Regions from separate parts of the Streptomyces sp. NPDC059787 genome, predicted to be linked through region 3. Evidence: riboswitches for the same ligand, from Rfam matches in the RefSeq annotation. Region 3 holds a riboswitch; each other region holds the start of a gene.
What was found. Region 3 has a riboswitch for cobalamin ahead of ACFV5H_RS07995 (energy-coupling factor ABC transporter permease). Riboswitches for the same ligand answer to the same signal wherever they lie in the genome.

Region 1 (2,254 bases), on a different contig from region 3:
CCGGATACCGCCTCGGGCATCACCATCCCCTCAGTTCAGACTTGTTGCCTCACGCCACATGCGCACCGCCGCTGCGGTGGCCCGTGCCCGGGAGGCCCCTGATGACGTCAGACACGAGGCCGGACGAAGAAGAGGCAGCAGCCCCGCCCGGAAGGCGACGGCTTCCCGGGGACCGTGTCGCTCTGCGCGGCGATCTGCGGTCCGCCCTGCCCGACGCCACCGCGGCGGTGGTGGTCACGGCGCTCGTGTTCGCCCTCCTGTGGGCGCGCATGGAATCGGGTGCTTCGGACACCGTCGCGGTCATGCCGTTCATGGACGACCCCGGCACCTACTGGATGTACCTGCTCAGCCAGGCGTTCGGCTGGTCGGGGCTGCTGTGGGCGTGGGGCACGGTCATGCTCGGTCTGCTGCTGTCGGGGCCGCGCCCCGCCCGGCTGCCGGTCTCCCGGCAGGTGCTGGAGCGCTGGCACCGCACCACGAGCCTGACGACCATGGCGCTGATGTTCGCGCACGCGCTGATGTTCGCGGCGGAACTCGTGCGCTACGAGACGAAGGTGGACTGGGCGGAACGGTTGTGGGTGGCCTTCGCCGACAGCTTCGTGCCCGGCTGGTACGACTCCGGCACCGGCAGGATCGCCATCCCGCTCGGACAGGGCGCCCTGTACCTGGCGATCCCGCTCGGGCTGTTGTTCTACGTCCGGCACCGCATCGGAGCGAACACCTGGCGCCGGCTGCACCGCTTCGTGATCGTCGTCTACGTGCTGAGCGTGTGGCACACGCTGCTCTACGGCACCAACGTCTGGTACGGGGAGTGGCCGCGCACCGTCCTGTGGCTGCTGCAACTGCCGGTCGCGGTACTGCTGTTGCTGCGTCTGCTGAGACCGGCCCGACGGGCCGAGCGGCTGGGCTCCCCCGGCGGGGACGCGGCCCGGCCGGGGTGGTGGGTGCGGGCGGCGGGACGGGTCGCCGTCGCAGCCGTCGTCGTCGGACTGGTCGCCGTGGTGGTGTCCGGCCGTGACGGCGGACGGGACCGTCCGACCCATCCGCCCGCGACGGCCCCCCACGCCCAGGAGACGGACTGACGGCCGGTACGGCGCCCCGGAATGGGATGATGGCCGGCGACAGGGCGACGGCGGAACGAGGAAGCCGGTGTGAATCCGGTGCGGTCCCGCCACTGTGATCGGCGAGCGAGTCCCGACGGGCCACTGCCCGGCAGCGGGTGGGAAGGCCGGGACGAGCATCGACCCGAGAGCCAGGAGACTCACGCGGTCGCCTCCTCGACGGACCATCGGGGCGGATCTCCCCGGAGAGAGGGACGGCACCGCATGCCCGCAACGCCGACCGGACGAACGACAGACGACGCGCGGACCGAAGCGGCGGCCGGCCCCGTGCCGTGCCGCGTCGTCGTGTGCCGCGACTGCTGCTGCGGCAGCCCCAAGGTGACCGGCGTCGACCACGCGGCCCAGACGGCACGTCTGCGCGCCCAGGTGCCGGTGCGGGTGTCCGCCTGCCTCGACGCCTGCGAACACGCCAACGTCATCGTCGTCCAGCCCTCCGCGCAGGGACGGGCCGCCGGCGCCCGGCCCGTCTGGCTCGGACTGGTCAACGACCCGGACGCGACCGAGGACATCGCCGCCTGGGCACGCGCCGGCGGACCGGGCGTCGCACCCCGGCCGGACATCCTCGACCTGTACGCCATCACGCCGCCGCGACGGCGTACGGCCTCCTGACCGTACGGAGCCGGAGGGAGGACAGGAGCCGTGCACGAGGCTTGTGCCTCACGTGCGTCCGTCGCCGCCCTGCACGACGTGGCGGGCCTCGGCGGCTTCTCGCCCTGCGGGTCGGCGGACGGGGCGACGGCCGGCATCCGCACCGAACATGATGAACAGGCCGCCACCGCTCCGGAGTTCGCGGCAGCGAGGTGGGACCGAGCGGTGAACGCGAGGCCGGCCGCGCCGCCATTCGTCGTACGCCGGCCGGGGTCCCGGCGACACCGGTCCCAGAACCATCGCCTGATCAACAATTGCCGCTACTGCTGGTAGCGTGCAACTGCACATCAGTTGCAATAGCGTCGGAGGATGTCAGACATGGCGGTGTACACGCTCCCGGAGCTTCCCTACGACTACTCGGAGCTCGAGCCGGTCATCAACCCGCAGATCATCGAGCTGCACCACGACAAGCACCACGCCGCGTACGTCAAGGGGGCCAACGACACGCTGGAGCAGCTCGCGGAGGCGCGGGACAAGGAGCAGTG
Region 2 (2,254 bases), on a different contig from region 3:
GCCGGCGCCCTGTGCGGCGAGCGCGACCACCGCGTCGGCGGTGTTGCCGTAGTCGGGCTGGTCCTCGGCGCCGGCGAGGGCGGAGGTGAGGTGGCCGTCCTCGGCGAGGGCGTCGGTGAGGTACGCGGCACCGTTGGCGGCGGCCTGCTCGGGGCCGTCGGCCTTCTCGCACGCCGCTTCCCCGGCGCCGTCCTTGCCGGGCTCGACGACCAGGCCCGCACCGAGCGAGCCGAGCACGCCCGCCGCCGTCGCGTCCGCGTTGGCGACCAGTTCGCCCTTCTTGTCCGGCTGGAAGGCGAACGCGCCCGCGCCGTCGCCCTCGCAGGGCAGCGCCAGCTTCAGCAGGGCGTCGTAGGGGGACTTGCCGTCCTTCTTCACCTCGGCCGGCTTCTCACCGGCGGCCGCGAGCGCGCCGACGACGACGGAGGTGGAGTTGGTGTCGCTGGCGCCGCCCGCCACATAGCCCCAGCCGCCGTCCTTGTTCTGCGCGGACTTCAGCCAGTCGACGGCCTTCTTCGTGACGTCGTCGTGGCCGCCGAGCGCGGCGAGGGCCTGGACGGCGGCGGCGGTCTGGTTGGTGTCGACCATCGTCTTCGCGTCGCACGCCTCGGCGGTGTCGGCGCGGTACGGGGCGAAGGAGCCGTCGGCGCACTGCTGGCCGGTGAGCCAGTCGACGGCCGCCTTCGACGGCTCGACACCGACCGTGTGCTGGGCGAGCAGGGCGAGCGACTGGCGCCAGACGCCGTCGTACTGCGGGTCGCTGTCGCCGTACAGGGCGGAGGGGAGCGTCCGGGACGGCGACGGGGACGGGGTGGTGTCGGCGGCGGCCGGGGTGGCGGCGCCGATCACGGCGACGGCGGCCAGGACCGCTGCGCTGCGGCGAACATTCATGATCGGCGGGTGCCTTCTTCCCTGCGGGGAGCCGGGCAGCGCGGGACACCCCGGCGGCTCGGCTCCGTATACCTCGACGGTGCCGGTGCGCCGGCGGGTCCGCCGGGCACGTGAGCCGGTCATGGACCGTGCGGGGCAGTCCGGCTCACCGCCCTGGCGGACGGTTCACGGTTGCGGGTCAGCGCCGGAATTGCACCGGCTTCCCCCCGTACGGTGTGATGACGACGCCGACACTCTACCCGCCCGTAGGGAAGGGGCCAGGGGTGGCTTCGGTGAGCAGGGTCACGTCAATCGTGGGACGCGCACCGCACCCGCACCCCCGGAAAGGGGAGCGCGGGTGCGGGTGGGCCGGGTCAGGAAGCCGTGCAGGCGCCGACCTGTGGCGGGGGCGAGGCGCCGCCGCTCACGGTGAAGCCGAAGCTGGTCGAGGCCCCGGCCGCGAGCGAGCCGTTCCAACTGGGGCGCACCGTCATGACGTTGCCGCTGCTGTCCCAGGTGGGTGAGCCGTTCCAGACGGAGAGGACCTTCTGCGGGGACGTCATGGTGACGTCCACGCTCCAGCCGGTGATCGGCGAGCTGCCCGCCGTGATCGTCACCTTGCCGTTGTAGCCGCTGCCCCACTGCTCCGCCGTGGTGTAGGTGGCGGTGCAGCCGGCACCCGGGGTGCCCGGGTCGTCGGGGTCGTCCGGGTCGTCGGGGTCGGTGGTGCCGCCCAGGGCGCTCAGCGCCGCGTCGTACGCGGGCTTCTTGTTGTAGTTGTCATCGAACAGCAGGGGAGTGCCGCTCGACCGCCACGAGTACTTGTCCGGGATGCCCCACACCGTGATGCCGGTGCAGCGCGTCACCGCGAGGCAGGCCCGTACGACGTTGCCGTAGTTGGTGGCCTGCGCCTGGCCCGAGCCCTCGATGTCCAGCTCGGTGATCTGCACGTCGACCCCGAGGTCGGCGAAGCGCTGGAGGTTGGCCCGGTAGTCGGAGGGGACGGGGGAGTTGGGGTTGAAGTGGGACTGGAAGCCGACGCAGTCGATCGGCACGCCACGGGACTTGAAGTCCTTGACCATGTCGTAGACGGCGTTGCTCTTCGCGTTGACGCCGTCGGTGTTGTAGTCGTTGTAGCAGAGCTTGGCGGCCGGGTCGGTCGCGCGGGCCGTGCGGAAGGCCTCCTCGATGAAGCCGTTGCCGAGCTTGTCCTGGAAGGGCGAGCTGCGCCGGGCGCCGCTGCCGCCGTCCTGGAACGCCTCGTTGACCACGTCCCAGGAGTGGATCTCGCCCTTGTAGTGGGTCATGACCTGGGTGATGTGGTTGTTCATGGCCGACCGGAGGTCGCTCGCGCCGAGTCCGGAGACCCAGCCGGGCAGCTGGG
Region 3 (2,254 bases):
CGACGTGCTCGGGGACGACGGGCAGCACCGTGCGGGCGGCGAAGGCGGCGTAGGGGTAGTCGAGGGTGAAGACGACCTTGTCGTCGCCGTCGGCCCGGACCTCCTTGATGGCGTCCAGTTCGCTCCTGGCGGTGTTGTTGGTCTTCTCGTCCAGCACGGTGTCGTACGTGAAGACCACGTCGTCGGCGGTCAGCGGCTCGCCGTCGCTGAACTTCACGCCGTCGCGCAGGGTGTACGTGTAGGTGCGGCCGTCGTCGGTGACCTCGGGGAGCGCCTTCGCCAGGGCGGGCTTCAGCTTCATGTCGGCGTCGCGGGCGAGGAGCCCGTCGAAGATCTTGGAGTTGCCGTCCTTGCCGTAGCCGAGCAGAGGGCTGAGCGTGTCCGGTTCGGACGGGACCCCGATCACCACGGATCCGGCGGACGTTCCGCCGTCCGCGCCGCCGTCGCCCGGCGCCGAGCAGGCGGCGACCGCACCGGCCATCGCGACCACGGCGGCGGTACCCCGTATTCGTCGGGTCGTCATCGAACCTCACGCTCCTGTTGCCCGAAAATCGTTGTTGCATATTAATTGCAGCAAGGTACTGCCCAGGACGGCGGCCTCCCACTCCTCCGCCCCGACGGACGGTGCCGCTCGTGTCAAGTGCGCAGGTGTGCGCCGGGGTGCGAGCCGTCGGGCGCCGTCCGCGCGCCCCCTGTGGCCGCTTGTCACCGGACCGGAACGGGCACTACTGTCACCACGCCTTGGTGACGGGAAATCGGTGCGATACCGGTGCGGCCCTCGCCACTGTGATCGGGAAGTCCGGCTCCGGCCCTCACGGGCAGCCACTGGGTTCTTCGGAACCCGGGAAGGCGGAGCACGGGCGGTGGTACCCGTCAGCCAGGAGACCGGCCAAGGCACGTCAACCATCCACGAGGTGCTGGAGAGGGTCTGCTGAGCCATGCACATAGCCGAGGGTTTTCTGCCACCGGCGCACGCGGTCGCCTGGGGCGTCGCGTCGGCGCCGTTCGTCGTCCACGGAGCCCGGTCGCTCATCCGTGAAGTCAGGGAACATCCCGAGAGCACCCTGCTGCTCGGCGCGTCGGGAGCGTTCACGTTCGTCCTGTCCGCGCTGAAACTGCCGTCGGTCACGGGAAGTTGCTCCCACCCCACCGGCACGGGCCTGGGCGCGATCCTGTTCCGGCCGCCGGTCATGGCGGTGCTGGGCACCATCACCCTGCTGTTCCAGGCGCTGCTGCTCGCCCACGGCGGGCTGACCACGCTGGGCGCCAACGTCTTCTCGATGGCGATCGTCGGCCCCTGGGCCGGATACGGCGTCTACCGGTTGCTGCGCCGGTACGACGTGCCGCTGATGGTGGCGGTGTTCTTCGGCGCGTTCGTCGCCGACCTGTCGACGTACTGCGTGACGAGCGTGCAGCTGGCGCTCGCCTTCCCCGACCCGGGGAGCGGATTCTGGGGCGCGCTGGGCAAGTTCGGTTCCATCTTCGCCGTGACGCAGATCCCGCTCGCGGTGAGCGAGGGGCTGCTGACCGTGCTGGTGATGCGCATGCTGGTGCAGTCGAGCAAGGGGGAGCTGACCCGGCTCGGCGTGCTGGTGACGTCGGTGACCGGGCGGAGGACGGCGAAGCCGTCCGACTCGGCGGAGGCGGTGGCCCGATGAGCCGCAACGCGAAGATCAACACGCTGCTGCTGGTGCTGGTGGCCGCGCTCGCCGTGATCCCGCTGGTGTTCGGGCTCGGCGACCACAAGGAGGAGCCGTTCGCCGGCGCGGACGCCGAGGCGGAGACGGCGATCACCGAGATCGACCCGGACTACGAGCCGTGGTTCTCCCCGCTGTACGAACCGCCGTCCGGGGAGATCGAGTCGGCGCTGTTCGCCCTCCAGGCGGCGATCGGCGCGGGCGTCCTCGCGTACTACTTCGGGCTGCGGCGCGGGCGGCGGCAGGGGGAGGCGCGGGCGTTGGCACGGCCGCGGACCGAGGTGGGTGCGGACGCGGACACCGGTGACGAGGCCGTTTCCGAACGACGACGGGTCTGACGGCGCGTGCTGCCGATCGACGCGGCGGCGCACAGCAGTCGCTGGCGCCGCCGTCATCCCGTGGACAAGGCCGTACTGGGGCTGGGTCTCACCCTGCTCGCCGTCTCGCTGCCGCCGTGGCCGGGCGCGGCCCTGACGCTGGTGACGGCGCTCGTGGTGCTGCTCGGCCCGGCGGGGGTGCCGGGGCGGCGGCTGTGGCGGGCGTACCGGGTGCCGCTG

Region 1: another riboswitch for cobalamin. It lies ahead of ACFV5H_RS16345 ((2Fe-2S) ferredoxin domain-containing protein); the one in region 3 lies ahead of ACFV5H_RS07995 (energy-coupling factor ABC transporter permease).
Region 2: another riboswitch for cobalamin. It lies ahead of ACFV5H_RS08535 (prenyltransferase/squalene oxidase repeat-containing protein); the one in region 3 lies ahead of ACFV5H_RS07995 (energy-coupling factor ABC transporter permease).

What each region holds. Positions count from the first base shown of each region.
Region 1 covers NZ_JBHWHX010000014.1:144,791-147,044, forward strand. The annotation lists gene ACFV5H_RS16340 (ferric reductase-like transmembrane domain-containing protein) at 102-1,082, shown strand; cobalamin riboswitch at 1,137-1,263, shown strand; gene ACFV5H_RS16345 ((2Fe-2S) ferredoxin domain-containing protein) at 1,326-1,730, shown strand; gene ACFV5H_RS16350 (superoxide dismutase) at 2,088-2,254, shown strand, end outside.
Region 2 covers NZ_JBHWHX010000007.1:7,177-9,430, reverse strand. The annotation lists gene ACFV5H_RS08535 (prenyltransferase/squalene oxidase repeat-containing protein) at 1-891, opposite strand, end outside; cobalamin riboswitch at 1,004-1,143, opposite strand; gene ACFV5H_RS08530 (endo-1,4-beta-xylanase) at 1,245-2,254, opposite strand, start outside.
Region 3 covers NZ_JBHWHX010000006.1:123,945-126,198, forward strand. The annotation lists gene ACFV5H_RS07990 (ABC transporter substrate-binding protein) at 1-523, opposite strand, end outside; cobalamin riboswitch at 726-909, shown strand; gene ACFV5H_RS07995 (energy-coupling factor ABC transporter permease) at 939-1,658, shown strand; gene ACFV5H_RS08000 (energy-coupling factor ABC transporter substrate-binding protein) at 1,655-2,035, shown strand; gene cbiQ (cobalt ECF transporter T component CbiQ) at 2,042-2,254, shown strand, end outside.